3 regions of the Paenibacillus sp. FSL F4-0097 genome follow, and region 1 is predicted to be linked to each of the others. Evidence: predicted binding sites of a transcription regulator. Region 1 holds the regulator's gene; each other region holds the start of a gene.
What was found. Region 1 encodes LexA, which represses DNA repair genes until DNA is damaged. Its sites were predicted from a motif close to CGAACATATGTTCG; they were not measured.

Region 1 (5,127 bases):
CACCAGTTTGATGGGTTTAGTGTGCAATTTTAGGTTCTTTCTATTTCGAAATCAAATGAGAGGTATGGCGATAACAACTTAATTATTCAGATACGATTGACCTGAAGAGTGCATGCAATTGTTGTACTTGGGAGTAAGCTTCCTTGTACTGGTTGTCGGATTGTTGAATAGGCAATAAACCCGGCAAGAAGGAAATACAATACACAGGCGTTTCTTTGCTGTTCATATATAATTTAAGCGTGAGTTCTTCTATCACATTAGCTTCTTCATCAGCTTCCTTAAGGACGTTAATATCTGCACTAGTTGCAGTTGTTTTGCTGTTTTGTTGTCTTTTGGAGACTTTTGAAAGGGTAAGTGCGTTAACCACAATCTCGGATCCCATTACATTATCGAAAGAGTATAGCTTTGCTACTGCTTTTTTGTTGCTCTTCGGATTTCTGGTGCCTATTGCTAATTTTTTATTAGGTTCGTTAAGTGCGATCAAGTGAGATTGATTGGGGGGAATGAATGTTTTGGTGAAAATGATGTTAAAGGATGCAGCCGCATTAACTAGCATAGAAATATCAGATGAAGTGGATAGCGTTTTCAATTTTATAATGGCGGCACTTAGAATTAAAACAACTCCTAAAATAGCAAATAAGTACACTAAGATAATCAGCATATAATCACCTCCCAGTTATCTCATTAGACTCAAATTGTTGCTTATTGAAAGATATGCCTGAATGATCCCCACTAGTATCTTTTAAAAGGGAAATTCGTGGAATTATAGGATCGGCTTCGGAATTAGCCCAAAAAAAGCACCCGGAGAAACCTGCCGATTCTGCAAATGGCGCAAAATTGGGGGTTGCTGCAAGGGTGCTTTTTAAGGTAAGTATATAACCTATAGAAAATTGAAGGCAGTGATATGATCGGTATAAACAATCAGCTGTTTGTACTCGATCGGAGTCCCATAACTAGCATAAGGTCTTACAGTAACGTCATTGAGGACAACAAAGTTATAGCTGAAATTTTTATCAGGGTGTTCTGCTCCCAAATAAGATATGTATTCGTCTACTATTACATCATCCATCAAAGATTTTAAATCAAATACATCCTCTTTGTTGGAGACGGCTGGAGAGACGATTCCCTGAATGCTGCCAAAAGAGGTGAGCAAATTCACTTTTTTTCCACTAGCTTGTTCATCATTTAAAAGTAAACCGGACAGCTTACCCAGTGCATCGACTTTAAAATCGACGAGGGTTCTAATTTTTGAGTTATTCAAAACTAAACACATCCTTTTCAATTTGCAATCCTGTTAACAATATTCGACATATAATCACCAAACTCCTAGTATGCTAATGAAAAAATACTTACTTATGTAATGACCCCCATTCTGTATATGGTGATTTGGGGGTTGTGAGGTCCTCAGCGAATTCAATTCCTTATCGTTACTCGTGTTCCTATAGGGACGATAGCTGCGAGTGTTAACACATCCTCGTTGTACATCCGGATACAGCCGTGGGATACCTCTTTCCCAATGGAGGAAGGATCATTCGTTCCATGAATCCCGTAGTGTGGTTTAGACAGTCCCATCCAAAAGGCACCAAAGGGACCACCTGGATTGGGTTGTTTGTTAATAATCGTGAATTCTCCCACTGGGGATTGGGTTAACATCTTACCAATGCCGACAGGGAAACCTCTAATCACAATATCATTGTCCAGAAGATATAACATTCTTTGGGTCAGATCTACAATAATTCGGTAATTTGGCATTATGCACAACACTCCTTTCTAATTAGGATATGAGCAGAACGCCTAAACGGTTATTCATAGAAAATGCCCATTTTAGCGAACGAGAACAAATGTTCGTTAGTGGTTGAGAAAGCAAAATACACAGAAAAAAGGCTGTTCCGCATTTGCGGAACAGCCTTTTATGGTAGGAGTGCATACTTAGTGGATATCTCGAAACAATCCGATGACTCTTCCGAGAATAGTTACGCGATTAAGGCGAAGAGGCTCATAAGCTGGATTCTCCGGCTGAAGCCGTATATGATCACGTTCCTTGTAAAAGGTCTTAACGGTTGCTTCATCTTCTTCAGTCATGGCTACAACGATATCTCCGTTGTCCGCTGTTTGTTGTTGGCGAACAATTACATAATCACCATTCATAATGCCAGCATCCACCATACTATCACCCATAACTGACAGCATAAATACTTTGTTGTCACCTACATAGTGAGTAGGAAGTGGGAAGTAATCCTCGATATTCTCTGTAGCAGTGATAGGTACCCCGGCGGTAACTTTACCTACGACAGGAATCCGTGAGATGGTCTGGGCGAATTGGTGAACATTCTCTGAATCCTCTTGGCCTAGTAATTCTATTGCACGTGGCTTCGTTGGATCTCGACGAATAAGTCCCTTCTTCTCAAGCCGGTCCAAATGACCGTGAACTGTGGAGCTGGAAGCAAGGCCAACAGCTTCTCCAATTTCCCGGACGGAAGGTGGATAACCCTTGCTGCGGACTTCGCTTCGTATAAATTCCAGGATCGCCAGCTGGCGACTTGAAATCTTTGACATTGGAATCAACCCCATATAGTAATGTTTGGGAAAATTATAACATAGAACTACCGTTCGCACAAACATAAGTTCTAACTATTATAAATATTAATCTGCTAGAGTTAAAAAATGGTAGACGAATGATAATAAAATGTACCACTTGAGTCTCTCAAAAAAAAGAGAACAATTGTTCTGAAATAGTATTGAACAAAACACATGTTCGTGTTATTATGAATTCGAAAGTAAGAACAAGTGTTTGGAGGATGATAATTATGCTAAAATACAGTACATACCGCAGCATCTACGATAAGGCCCCAGTGGTTGAATCTTTAGGACATAATGACGTTGCCCGTAATTCCGCTAAGGTAAAAGAGATAACGGAACGTTTGCTAGGAGGGATGATTTCGTTGTTCCGTCAGGACTTCTTTATTAAGTTAATATTGATTATCGTGCTAGTATTTTCTGGCCTAACAGTAGTGGGAAATGTATTTGCAGGATCGACGACTATAATGAAGGAAGAGAAGCGGATTGTGGTTGAACGTGGAGATACACTATGGAGTATTGCCCTTAAGAATAAACCGGCTGATATGAAGACAGTTGTTTATATAGAAGGAATTAAACGTTCAAGTGGGATTAAGAGTAGTCAAATTAACGCTGGAGACATACTTACTTTACCTATTTATTAATTTTCTGAGAACATAATAGAATGACCAGTAGAGCTTGCAGGGAGTAGACCTTGACAAGCTCTTTTTCTCATGGCAGAGTTAGAATTAATTTATAGGGGGAGGGAAAGTATTGAATATTGATGAGTTGGTCGCGCGAATTAACGAATTGGCACGCAAACAGAAGAGCGTAGGCCTTAATCAAGAGGAAGTGGCGGAACGCGCCAAGCTTCGTGAAATTTACCTGGGGAATATCCGCAATAACTTCCGAGCACAATTAAATACTATTGAAGTAGTAGATAACGATGAGCATGAACAAGGTAACAAGGGGCTTAAACATTAGCTCGCTGTTCCTTTTCATAGATATTTCAGGATGACTAGGGGGAACGCACATGGCCCGTTCTTGGGAAAGAATGGTTCAACGCAACACACAGCAAATCAACAAGCAAAGAAAGAAACAAGGTAAGGATACGATTTATGCCTCTAAATCTCCTACCCAGAATGCCGAAGTCTTTAAAGGTCGCAACATTGCATTTCCGGTAGTGTTAGTGATACTTGGCACTATGTTTTGGGTAGTTGGTTCTATTGATCAGGCCAAAGGAAATGGCATGCTGGCTAATTGGTTGGGAGTAGTACTGTACTATTTGCTGGCAGCGCTATTGTTCTTCCGTCGTCCGTACTTGAAGGTGGAAAAAGCAAGACTGTCTACTATTAAATTCAATCGCGAACGCGGGCTTCCAGCTGCAGATATTGAGAAAATCACCCTTTCGCGTGGAGCTGTAGTCATTAAGCACAAAGGGAAACGTACGAAATGGATTTTCACAAGACTTATGAATCGCTATGATACTAATGCGATGAGTACACGATTAGAAGCATTTGCTAAAGCTCACAACATTGAAGTAGTTCACGAATAGAACTAGACCAGTTAAAGGGAGAGGGAGACCTGTAATGCCAATTTCTGCTGTACTATTTGACCTTGATGATACATTGCTGTGGGATGATCGGAGCGTCGAAGAAGCATTTCGTTCTGCTTGTGAAGCCGCCGGGGATACGATTGATCCACAAGAACTAGAAGTTGCAGTTCGTAAGGAAGCAAGTAGCTTGTATGAATCTTATGAGACGTTCCCATTTACAAAGATGATCGGAATTAATCCATATGAAGCACTCTGGGCTAACTTTACGGCAGGTGAACAGCCAGAATTCCGTCAATTGGAGCAGCTTGCACCGGTTTATCGTAAAGAGTCTTGGCGTCGCGGACTTGCAGCCTTAGGGGTGGAAGACGAAGCACTAGCTGAGACCTTGGCAACTAAATTCGCAGCAGAGCGCAGAAAACGTCCATACATCTATGAAGAAACAATGCATGTACTGGAGCAGTTACGGGGTCAAGTGAAGCTTTTGCTACTTACGAACGGTTGTCCTGCACTGCAACAAGAAAAACTAGATGGTGTGCCAGAGTTAATTCCTTTCTTTGATCATATTGTGATTTCCGGAAGCTTTGGTAAAGGCAAACCGGATAAGGAAATTTTCCTGCATGCTTTAGAGCTTCTTGATGTAACTCCTGAGCAAGCGGTTATGGTCGGCGATAAGCTTACAACGGATATCCGTGGGGGGCTGGCAGCAGGGTTGACCACGGTCTGGATTAATAGAAAAGGTAGAGCACCTAGTCTTGATATTCATCCGGATCATGAAATCAATCACCTTGAGGAGCTTCTTCCACTAGTTCAATCCTTGTAAGATATACAGAGCTATTAGCTCCAACATAAAGACTTTATAAAAGCAGCGAGTTTCTAAGATCCTAAGAAACTCGCTGCTTTTCTGTACATACATACTAACATAAGGATTTCATTAGATTTTTTAAGTAAATGATTTAAGTCACAAGTCTAATGCGGAATTGATGCAAAATACTGAAAAACCAATAATAATGTGTATA
Region 2 (5,127 bases), 1.3 Mb from region 1:
GTTGCATTGTGGAACCTTATGTTCGATCGTTTTACCAATTATCATAAGCTGCATAATTTATTGTGGGTTTGGAGTCCAAATGCAAAAAATCAGTGGTGTGATGAGCCGGCAGAATACTATCCGGGCAGTGATAAGGTAGATGTGCTGGCGCTCGACATTTATGACGCGGATTTCAAGATTAGCCATTATGATAATTTATGGGATCTGGGTCGTGGCAAGCTGATTGCGATTGGTGAGAATGGAGAGCTTCCGTCTGCTGAACTGTTGTCCAAAACGCAGCCCAAATGGTCTTATCAGCTGACCTGGGGGAAACTCCTCTATGAGAAGAATACCGATGCTGTGATAAAAGCTTTTATGAACGACAAAATGGTATTCACACGAGAGGAGTATGCTGCTGAGGCCGCCGCTTTCGCTGCTATCGGGGATAGTGTGCTGGAGAGTGGACTCTGTGGGCAATACTACAATAACATGACGCTTAGCGGCACACCTGCACTTTTGCGTACGGATGCCAATATTAACTTTTCATGGAGACAAGGTTCGCCTGATCCTGCCATTCGTGTAGATGCGTTTTCTGTGCGGTGGAGTGGGAAGCTGACGGCTGCTTTTAGCGAGATTTATACCATTTATTCCTACTCTGATGATGGGATACGGGTATGGATTGATGGCGGGCTAGTCATTGATAGTTGGGTAAATCAGAGCGGCCAGGAACGAAAAGGAAGCATAAGTCTGATAGCAGGTAAGCCGTATGAAATAAAGGTGGAGTATTATGAGAATGCGGGCGACGCCCGGGTTGTTTTGCAGTGGGAGAGTCCTAGCCAGATCAAGGGGGTTATCCCAGCGGGGGCATTTTATCTTCCTTAAAAAAGAGTACTTCAAGTGTACAAGCGCAAGCAAAAAGCCCCGGTTTTCCGGGGCCTTTTTACGTATGAGCGTCTTAAATTTGTTCGCGGTAGCTAATGTTGTTGGCGATCTTCTCGTCACGAACGGCTTTGCGCAGAACATCTTTGACGGTTTGGGCATCATGGATTTTTCGAAAAAGAAGCTGAGGCGCTGAGGCATCATCAGAAAATACAGTTAATGACCCGATGCCAAGCATCCGGTCCATTATTGACTGTTTCACGGATAAATCGCGTACGCGCAGCAATTCGATTTCTTCAACATTTTTACCGATAAGTCCGGTCTTTAACATAATGCGCTGACTTGTAATGGTATATGAAGTTGTGTTAAGAGCTATAATTCCTTTAAGTCGATCTGAGATGCCGGCAGGTTTGCCTTTCCAGAGCACAACTTCTTGATTGACATGATTATCTTCTGCTGGTCGATGGGCGGTCACTGGAGCGGTACCGTTAAGGCTGGTTCCACATTCTCCACAAAATTTAGCGCCCTGCTTGTATTCCGCTCCGCAGGTGGTGCAATAAGGCATAAATACCCTCCTTTTCTGATCACAATTAAAATAATTATAACATAACAGTCATTTTACATATATTTCATTTGCGCTTTACACAAACCGACATTATCCTGTTAAGTGGAGGGATAAATAATGAAAAAAGCTTTACTAATAGGAATGCTGATGATGACTGTCATCCTTAGCGCCTGCAGCAATAATTCAACTTCATCGGCACCTGCCACGGAAGAAGAAGTGCAGGAGACTGTGCAAAACTTCTACAATGAAATGTCTAAACTTGAAGAGTCGGGAAAATCTTCTTTAGCGGAGTTCAACGAAGCCATTGCTGGTTATTCAGCAGGAGAACTCACGGACAAGCAGTTGGAGAAGAAAATTAAGCAATTTCAGAGTACCGCAATTGATTTATCGAATCAAGCCGAGAAAGTAAAAATTTCCTCCAGCTTGCCTGAAGACATTCGTAAGTTGCTTGAAGAGTCTAAAATTTCCTTTGAAAGTGCTTATTCTTTAAAAAAAGAGGCTTCTCAGGGCGCAGATTCCGCAAATGTTACGGCTGAGCAATTTAATGAATTGAATCAAAAAGCTGATATAGCGATGTTGTTCGGTATCTCCAAGCTTAATGAGGCAAGAGAAGCAACTGGACTTATAGATTCCGAAGGTGAAGCTACCTCAGTATCTGGAGATGTTGTTCAAGAATAAATCAAATCAGGCGCTGCACAGTTTATCTGTCAGCGTCTTTTTGCTGCGCTTACATGGATATACATTGATATACATCTTTTGGATAAAAAGCGCTCCTTCAAAAAGGTATCTTTTTCCTGATTATTGATTAATATGCGAAGATGCGGATATAATACAAACATACGTTCGTGTTCAGAAGAATAGATATATTATAAGGGAGGGGTTACCATGGGCAAAAAGCTGGAAAAAAACGGGCTGTGGGAAAGCAGCCGCATGATGCTGCCGGAGCATAAGACAAGAATTATAAGAGATGAACGGGAGACGCTGCGCCGCATCAAGCCTATTCTGGATGAGCAAAAGCTGGAGGAGATCGAATGTACACTGGCTTTGTCGTTGCGGAGTCATGTACGAGTGACAGTTGTTCTGTTTGAACCTTTTGAAAATACGATGTTAAGTGGCTTTGTGACTTCCATTCACACCCACTCGCGTGAGTTTAAGCTGCAGTGGGCGGAGGAATGGAAGTGGATCGATGTGGATGATATTGTCGAGGTCTATATCGTTTAATGCTGAGAACCGTTGCCTTCGCTTTTCTCATAAGCGATTAAGGTAACGGTAGGGTTACCGGTCAGATGTGCAATGGAAGCTTCAGCATTCCGAATAATTTCCAGTGCTTCTTCCTGTTCACTAAGGGCTGCAACTTTATAGCTATCGCTATGAATATCCATATGTCTCCCACCTTTCGTTAAATATTTTGTCCTTTTTTGTGGAAATCATCCTAAGGGGGACAGGGGTACAGGCAAATAGGGCAGGGGCATCATTGAATATACCAAAGGGGTGATTCTATGCTGACTTTGGAGCAATTGAGGGAAAAATCCGCGGCGCGTCTGGTCGGGCTTCACCCTGTCTTGGCGGCAGGTGCAAATGCTTTGATTCAGCAAAGCCATGCGAGAGGAGTCCCTATCGTTATTACTCAGGGTCTACGGACCATTGCTGAACAAAATGCTTTGTATGCGCAGGGTAGAAGTAAGCCGGGACCGATAGTTACCAATGCTAAAGGCGGTACCAGCTATCATAATTATGGTCTTGCGTTTGATTTTGCGCTTTTGCTGCCGAATGGCACTAGCCTTTCTTGGGATATCAATCGTGATGGTGATAAAGATAAGACTGCGGATTGGCAAGAGGTTGTACAGGAGGCTAAGCGGCTTGGATTAGAATGGGGCGGGGACTGGACCTCTTTTAAAGATTATTCACATCTGCAAATGACTTTCGGTTTAACTATAGATCAACTTCGGGCAGGTAAACGTCCAACGACGGACCAAGCCAAAGAGGCTTTAAAAAAGATTACCGGAGGGGATGATCAGGTGAACAAAGACGTTACAGTGACCATTAACCTAAACGGCCGTAAGCTTACCGATGGCGTTCTCGATACCGGAATAACCTATGTGCCCATACGTGCGCTGGCTGAGGCACTTGGAGCAAAGGTTACTTATGATGCTGTGACCAAGACAGTTAATGTAGTAAAAGAGTAAAATCATCATGCATAGACAGTGCCGTCCAAGGGGAAATTATCAGTGATAACTAACCTTAAAGGGAGGCATAACACTGTGAACAAGCTGATAACAAGCCTTGCATGCGGTACTGTACTGTCAATGAGTCTAATGGGAGCTAGCTATGCATCAAATGCCGTTGGATCAGCAGCATTGGGCGGTATCCCAGCCGCGAATACCGGAATGGATGGCACTGCGGAACACACTCGGATGATGAATACGGAAGGCAATCTAATGAATGGCACCACGGGAACAATGAATCAGCATGAGAGCATTATGAAAGATAAGATCCGCATCGATGATAATTACAGACCTAACAACTACAACACCAATAACTACAATGACACCCGCAATAACTACAGAACCAACAGCACTGTTAACCCGGCAACCAACACTACACAGACCGGTAAATACCGTGCAACTAGTACAACAACGAATGCTGCGACTAACAAAGGATCTAACTGGGGCTGGCTCGGTCTGCTTGGACTTTTGGGTCTTGCCGGAATGAGAAGCAGAAGTGACGAGCGTAGATAATCCACGTCTATAATAACCCGTGTCGGTTTAGGCTGAACGGGTTATTTTTATTGTAAATAAATTTTTTTCGAAAAAGGATTGCGCGTTATCGATATTCATGATATTATATTTCTTGTCGCGTTATATGTGAACAACGTATGAAGCTTCAACACATAATATGCCGGGGTGGCGGAACAGGCAGACGCACAGGACTTAAAATCCTGCGGTACGTGAGTACCGTACGGGTTCGACCCCCGTCCTCGGCATCACAGTGAAAACCTTGAGAAATCAAGGTTTTTTTGTTTTTCTTGAGTAAAACTTCCGTCAAAAACTAAAGGTTCTGTGTGTCTTGGAATCACATCCGAGCTCACAGAATCAGGTTGATAACACTCCTTTTCAGTGCTTGTCTAATCACAAGTCCTAGAGAGGAGTTTTTATTATGGCTAGAGTTACAAAAATCAAAAACATCAAAGCGGTGATTTGGACGGATGCATTAAAGCAGTTCCTATTTTGGAAGAAGGCAGAGGGGGTAAGTGAACAGACACAGAAGGACTACGAGCAGCATGTAAAGCTCTTTTTCAAGAGATACAGTAACTCATTTGAGACAGCAGACTATTTTAAAAACAATCTGTTTGAATATCTTGGACAAGAAGGAATTAAGCCATGTACCTATAACAACCGTCTTGTTTACCTACGGACTTGTGTAGAACAAGAATTGTTAGACACCAATCCTGTGAAGTCGCTCAAGAAGCGTAAGGATGAAGGGCGAGTTGTAAACATTGATCATGAGGTACTAATAAAATTGCTATCTCTTCCTAACAGGGATACCTTTGTGGGATTAAGGGACTATGCTTTGATTCTTCTAACCTTAGACACAGGTTCTGTACTGAGCTTGTAGAAGGTAGGTTAAAACAGACAAACCCACGAGCAGTGGCATATACCTATACATATATCTGCTACTGGCTCTATAGATATTGTAAGTGGGTT
Region 3 (5,127 bases), 1.3 Mb from region 1:
CCGTTGATTTCCGAATAGGACATAATCAGGAAGCTGGAATCATAGCCCTTCACGGAATAGAGATCCGTTTCGCCGATGTTCGAGGCTAACTCAATATATTCGTCGTTACCGCTCCATTCGTTGATGCCGCCTGTAGTGCGTCCTAACTTGTCACCGCGCAGAGCGGCAGCATCGGCAGCGTCGATGCGAGTCGCTGACTGTGTGTAAATATTATTTTTATACACGACCAAGGCGATCATATCTGCCTTCACGCCAGATTCCTTATCTGGCAGTTTCAGCTTGGGAATGACAATGCTGCCCGATGTAGCTGTGCCCGAATTGCCAGCATTGCTTACACCCGGAGTTACCTGGGCAACCTGCCCCGGGGAGCTCTGACTGTTCAACTGCTGCCATATACTAGGCCCAGCCAGACCGATTCCTGCGGCGAGCACGACACTTGCCGCGATATAAACCGTCTTGCGCGGACGTTTCCGCTCCTGCCGCTGCTCCATTTTGTCGAACAATTCTTTTTTCATTTCTTCACCTGGTTTCATCGAATCCACCGCTTTCTTATATGTTGTTCGAAACTGATCTTCCTTCACTGTGGTTCCGCTCCTTCCAGCTCCAGTTTTAACAGTTGCCGTCCCCGCTGAAGTCTCATCTTCACGGCAGACTGGCTAATCTGCAGAATCTTGCTGATCTCCTGGATGGGATAGTCCTCGTAATAATAAAGATGGATTACGGTTTTATACTTCATGGGCATCGCCATAACTAACTGCAGCAGAGCCCAATCCTCGGGGCTGTCTGCCGCAATTGGCTCAGCGCTCTCCAGCTTAACCTCGCGCTTGCGCCAGCCTCTGCCCAGTAGTGTTTTACAATGATTGGTGATTACCCGGATCAGCCATGCCTTCTGATGTTCGGCATCTTTGAACTTTGGCGCTTTTTCTATTAGCTTGATGAAGGTATCCTGAGTGGCTTCTTCGGCATCTTGCCGGCTGCCTAGATGGACCAAAGCGATCCGGAACAGCATATCTGCGTAGATTTCGTAACTCTTCATCACATGATTTCCCGGCCGGGTCATGGATCGCTGCATGATACTGTGCCCCCCTTTACCTATAACACCATTTAGGACGGCATTAGGTCACATTTTGTTCCTGAGAAAATTTCTTTGTGTTTGAGAGTAGAGGATGCCTATTCATAAATTATCGCCAGAGGGTTATGGACTCAGAAGTCGTTATTTGCATATAAATAGACTTTTGAGCAAGTTCGCGGACCCCAGTGACGCTATTCCTTAAAAAGTGGGCCTTGTAAGGTGTTGCTCATGCCAATAAAGGCGATGGGGTCCGTTACACTTCGAAATGGAGGGTTATGCTACGCATAAGATCAACTGTGTCCGATAGCTGCTAAGCAGCACGCCAATATTGTCTACGCAAACGATGGTTACTTATTTAGAACAGAGGAGATCAAAAAAAACGCATTTGCCCAAGCACCAAGTGCTGACTGCTGGACAAACGCGTCTTTTTAATAGAGTGACTCCTTCACTGGAGATCCTCTTCGATATGTTTATATGTATAGCTAGGATCATTACCTTTAACAGGAGCCCTGCTGTATTGATAGATCCTTCCATTTTCTTTTCGATAAAAGTATCTTGCGTAGGGTTCGTCTGCAAAAATCACCGTGGTACTTACGAGGGGAGCTTTGGCAATCTGGGTGTATACTTTATAAAAATCTTCCTTCTTATAATTTCTTGTCTCTATTAGATAATGAATGACTTCTCTGTTCATATGATTTCGGAAGGAGTGGAGGGCTAAGGATGTTATTCCACAGATTAACAGGATTAGAACGATGAAGATTAATTTTGTATTTTTCTTCATTAATTCCCTCCATATAGATAATTTGTATATAGTATAAGATAATATACAGAGACTATTATGTCATTCATAGATATCTTGTAAATGTACAAATAAGAAAGGAGGTAAGAATATGACGCAGGAAGAAGAGAAAATACTGGAGCTGGAGCAGCGAATTAAGGTGCTGGAAAACCAGGCAAGTCCGAGGCTGCCGGGGATGAAAATCTTATGGTTTTTAATTTGGGGTTGTGTAATACAAAAAGGCAGCAAATACCGATAGTAATCCAGGCGTAGGCGAACGAAGAATTGCCGGGACATACTATATTTGCTGCCTTTTAACTTATGAAGAATAATGATTCTCTTTTAGTCTTCTTTGGGTTCTTGCAATAAAATGGAGAAGGTCCCCGTTTCGTGATCCACCTCAATCGTCTCAATGCCCACAAAATCCGGGATTTCGGGGTGTACTGCATCTACATTATAATCCGGATGAGTCAGTAATAATTCAATTACTTTAATGGCTTCCATGTCGTTCCCCCTCACGAGAAATTCCACCATAAATGAATATGCAGAGAACTACTGCAACTAAGCTTATTATCTCCGTGATCCGTTGCGAATATGTGTCTGTCGTTCTTCGTTTCTTCCCATCACGGCCAATAATTGCCCTTGGAACACACGTCTTTGGATCTGATCAATCCGCTGTAAGGCCAGCTCGGCAGGTACTTGGAATTCTGCTGCAAGATAGGAGATGGCATCTTCCCGTTGCTCAGGCAATGTCATGCGGGAGATCATGGAGTAAGGCATCGCCGCATACAAGATAAAACGCTCGGATTCGTCCTCCTGTGCCCGCGTGAAATGCTCTGGCATCAAGGTCTGATTATCGCTGCCATGGCGAAGTAGATGACACAGTTCATGAAGAAACTCTAGCCGTTGAAGATTGGCTGGAAGGCGGTTGTCGATAAACAGGCTGTACATCCCTGCAGACGCTTCAATGCTCTTGCTTCTCACATCCAAATAATGAACCCAGATATTAAGCCGCTCTGCAATATACGATATTGAAATTTGCGAAGGCTGATGAAGATTTAATCGCTTGTATAAATCCTCCGTCCATTTCTCAAGCACAGTCATTTGATAATATGATTTCATGTTCTCCAACTTATTCACCTCGTTTAAAATCACTAATAAATCACTAATGGGATCGTATGTTCGCATAAATGTGCAAAAGAAAAGCCCGAAGGGCTATGTAGAGTAAAAAAAAGTCTAAGGATACATAGGAACGTTCGTTCTCATGTATCCTTAGCATAAAGCAATTACACACTAATATCAAGTGTTTTTCCCAAATTCGGAGCAACGCTTTTGCCCAGCATTTCCACCATAGTTTGGCTCTGGGTTTCAGCCTGATTCTTGGCAATATTCATGACCTGTATCCCAACATTTTGAGCTAAGGATGCTTGGCTCATTGCCATTGATAATGCAGCTATATCCATATTGCACCTCCTTTGTGTATATCCTGTTTATCGACTGTCCGCCTTCAATTCATTAGGTGATTGGCATTTGTTTGCCAATTCGCCCAAACGGCTTATCTCCTTTTTACATATCTTGTGCTGTAGTCATTAATCATTAGGAGGAATTGAAAATGGGTATGGAACATGGTTGTGGTTGTAACGTAGGTCCGGTAGTAAGTCCAGCATCAGTAGGTCCGGTGTGTAGTCCTTGGACTTCTACAGGAGCAATCCTGGTACTTTTCATCTTGCTGGTTATCATCACTAAAGCTTGCTTATTCTAAGTTAGCTGATGTGAAGTATAGCCCCGTCTGGCGAATGCCAGGTGGGGCTATTCTGTTGCCTGGGGATGGTCAGACAGATCGTTATTTAAACATAAATTCTACCCGGGTTCCGTCTGCATAATCCTCCAGCTGATTGCCAACCCAGCTTCCTGCCCCGCGGTTATCGCTTGGCGTTATGTATTCAATGTCGGCACCAACGCCGCCTTCCTCACACATAGCCATTGGCCATTCATCCCGGTCATATCCCTTTTTAGTAGGGATCCCTTTTAAGGACTCTTTGCGGTTCTCTTCAGCCTGCTCTCGGTTAATCGTACATGTGGCGGATTCACCTTTCGCAATGGCATCCTGAATATGCTTGGCGGTCTCAGGATAGCGGTCTGATGGGAAGGTTAGCTGAACAACACTCGAATTGGATGGAGACGAGGGGTCTGTAGGCTCTCCGTTTTGTTCAAACCAGTAACTAGCCAAAGCAAGTAATGCAACAATGATGAGACTGGAGATCCATTTTTTCACTTTCAATTCTGCTCCTCCTTTTTTGGCACTTAAAATAGTATATCTTATATCATAATTCAGTGCGATTTAATATAATTAGGGAAAATAAAGGAGGACGGAACTGGATATGGAGTACATAATTACCATTGAGGATCAGACGCTTATTACGGCTGCCGAAGATATAATTACCAGACGTTATGAATGGGGGCGTCATCATGTGGGTGCAGCGCTTCGTACTAAAACAGGAGAGATTTTTACAGCGGTACATGTGGAAGCCAGCATGGGGAGGATTACAGTCTGTGCAGAAGCGATGGTGATTGGCAAAGCGATATCCGAAGGTTATAAGGAATTTGATACGATTGTTGCGGTAAGGCATTCTGATCCAGACAGCGAGGAAAAAGAGATTAAAGTAGTCTCTCCCTGCGGCATGTGCCGAGAGTTAATTGCGGATTACGGAATAGACTGCAAGATAATTGTATCGGAGGATGACCGATTAGCTAAATATGAAATCACTGAGCTATTGCCTTTAAGGTACACGAGATAAGAAAAAAAGTAATGAGGAGCCGCTGAGCTCCTTTTTTTGTTGAGCCGTGAAATTATTCAGCAGTTCCTTATATCGTCCCAACTTATTTTACAACTTCATGTCCATTCGCTGAGTTCATGTCACTATTGTCCCCATACTATAACTTAAAAAGATTTAAAAGGATGGTGAGAATAGATGGAGCAGCGGATTATTCGTCAGATGGTTGATTCAGCATCAAGGTTCGTGGGCGATGTGCAGTGGCAGATGGCTTTTCGCAGATTACAAATGGCTCCGGCGGATTCGGGACTGTCGTCCTCGGCTCAGCTATTGCTGAATACCCTCTATTACTTGCAGGGAAAGGGTGTGATAAGCGGCCAACATGATTATTTGGAAAGTGCAGACGAGCTTATGGAGAAGCTTAAAAATACCAGTGGGCAATATGCTGCGCTTCATGGCTACGAGCTGGGCGCAATCAATAATCAGTCCCAGGCTCTAATTGA

Region 2: the regulator LexA is predicted to act here: its motif matches at 2,256-2,269, upstream of MHH86_RS22960 (YolD-like family protein).
Region 3: the regulator LexA is predicted to act here: its motif matches at 3,022-3,035, upstream of MHH86_RS23000 (ImmA/IrrE family metallo-endopeptidase).

The regions. Positions count from the first base shown of each region.
Region 1 covers NZ_CP151965.1:3,855,147-3,860,273, reverse strand. The annotation lists gene MHH86_RS17315 (MBL fold metallo-hydrolase) at 1-33, shown strand, start outside; gene MHH86_RS17310 (hypothetical protein) at 83-661, opposite strand; gene MHH86_RS17305 (hypothetical protein) at 881-1,261, opposite strand; gene MHH86_RS17300 (L,D-transpeptidase) at 1,414-1,752, opposite strand; gene lexA (transcriptional repressor LexA) at 1,930-2,556, opposite strand; gene MHH86_RS17290 (LysM peptidoglycan-binding domain-containing protein) at 2,808-3,221, shown strand; gene MHH86_RS17285 (DUF896 domain-containing protein) at 3,331-3,540, shown strand; gene MHH86_RS17280 (hypothetical protein) at 3,590-4,111, shown strand; gene MHH86_RS17275 (HAD family hydrolase) at 4,146-4,931, shown strand.
Region 2 covers NZ_CP151965.1:5,109,569-5,114,695, reverse strand. The annotation lists gene MHH86_RS22975 (glycosyl hydrolase) at 1-861, shown strand, start outside; gene MHH86_RS22970 (PH domain-containing protein) at 935-1,423, opposite strand; gene MHH86_RS22965 (hypothetical protein) at 1,541-2,101, shown strand; gene MHH86_RS22960 (YolD-like family protein) at 2,309-2,644, shown strand; gene MHH86_RS22955 (hypothetical protein) at 2,641-2,805, opposite strand; gene MHH86_RS22950 (M15 family metallopeptidase) at 2,923-3,609, shown strand; gene MHH86_RS22945 (WGxxGxxG-CTERM domain-containing protein) at 3,685-4,161, shown strand; tRNA gene MHH86_RS22940 (tRNA-Leu) at 4,321-4,406, shown strand; gene MHH86_RS22935 (hypothetical protein) at 4,580-5,038, shown strand; gene MHH86_RS22930 (hypothetical protein) at 5,071-5,127, shown strand, end outside.
Region 3 covers NZ_CP151965.1:5,115,006-5,120,132, reverse strand. The annotation lists gene MHH86_RS23025 (hypothetical protein) at 1-581, opposite strand, end outside; gene MHH86_RS23020 (sigma-70 family RNA polymerase sigma factor) at 578-1,072, opposite strand; gene MHH86_RS23015 (hypothetical protein) at 1,518-1,853, opposite strand; gene MHH86_RS23010 (hypothetical protein) at 1,963-2,109, shown strand; gene MHH86_RS23005 (hypothetical protein) at 2,193-2,354, opposite strand; gene MHH86_RS23000 (ImmA/IrrE family metallo-endopeptidase) at 2,421-2,972, opposite strand; gene MHH86_RS22995 (YjfB family protein) at 3,137-3,313, opposite strand; gene MHH86_RS22990 (hypothetical protein) at 3,463-3,612, shown strand; gene MHH86_RS22985 (NucA/NucB deoxyribonuclease domain-containing protein) at 3,694-4,125, opposite strand; gene MHH86_RS22980 (cytidine deaminase) at 4,232-4,648, shown strand; gene MHH86_RS22975 (glycosyl hydrolase) at 4,823-5,127, shown strand, end outside.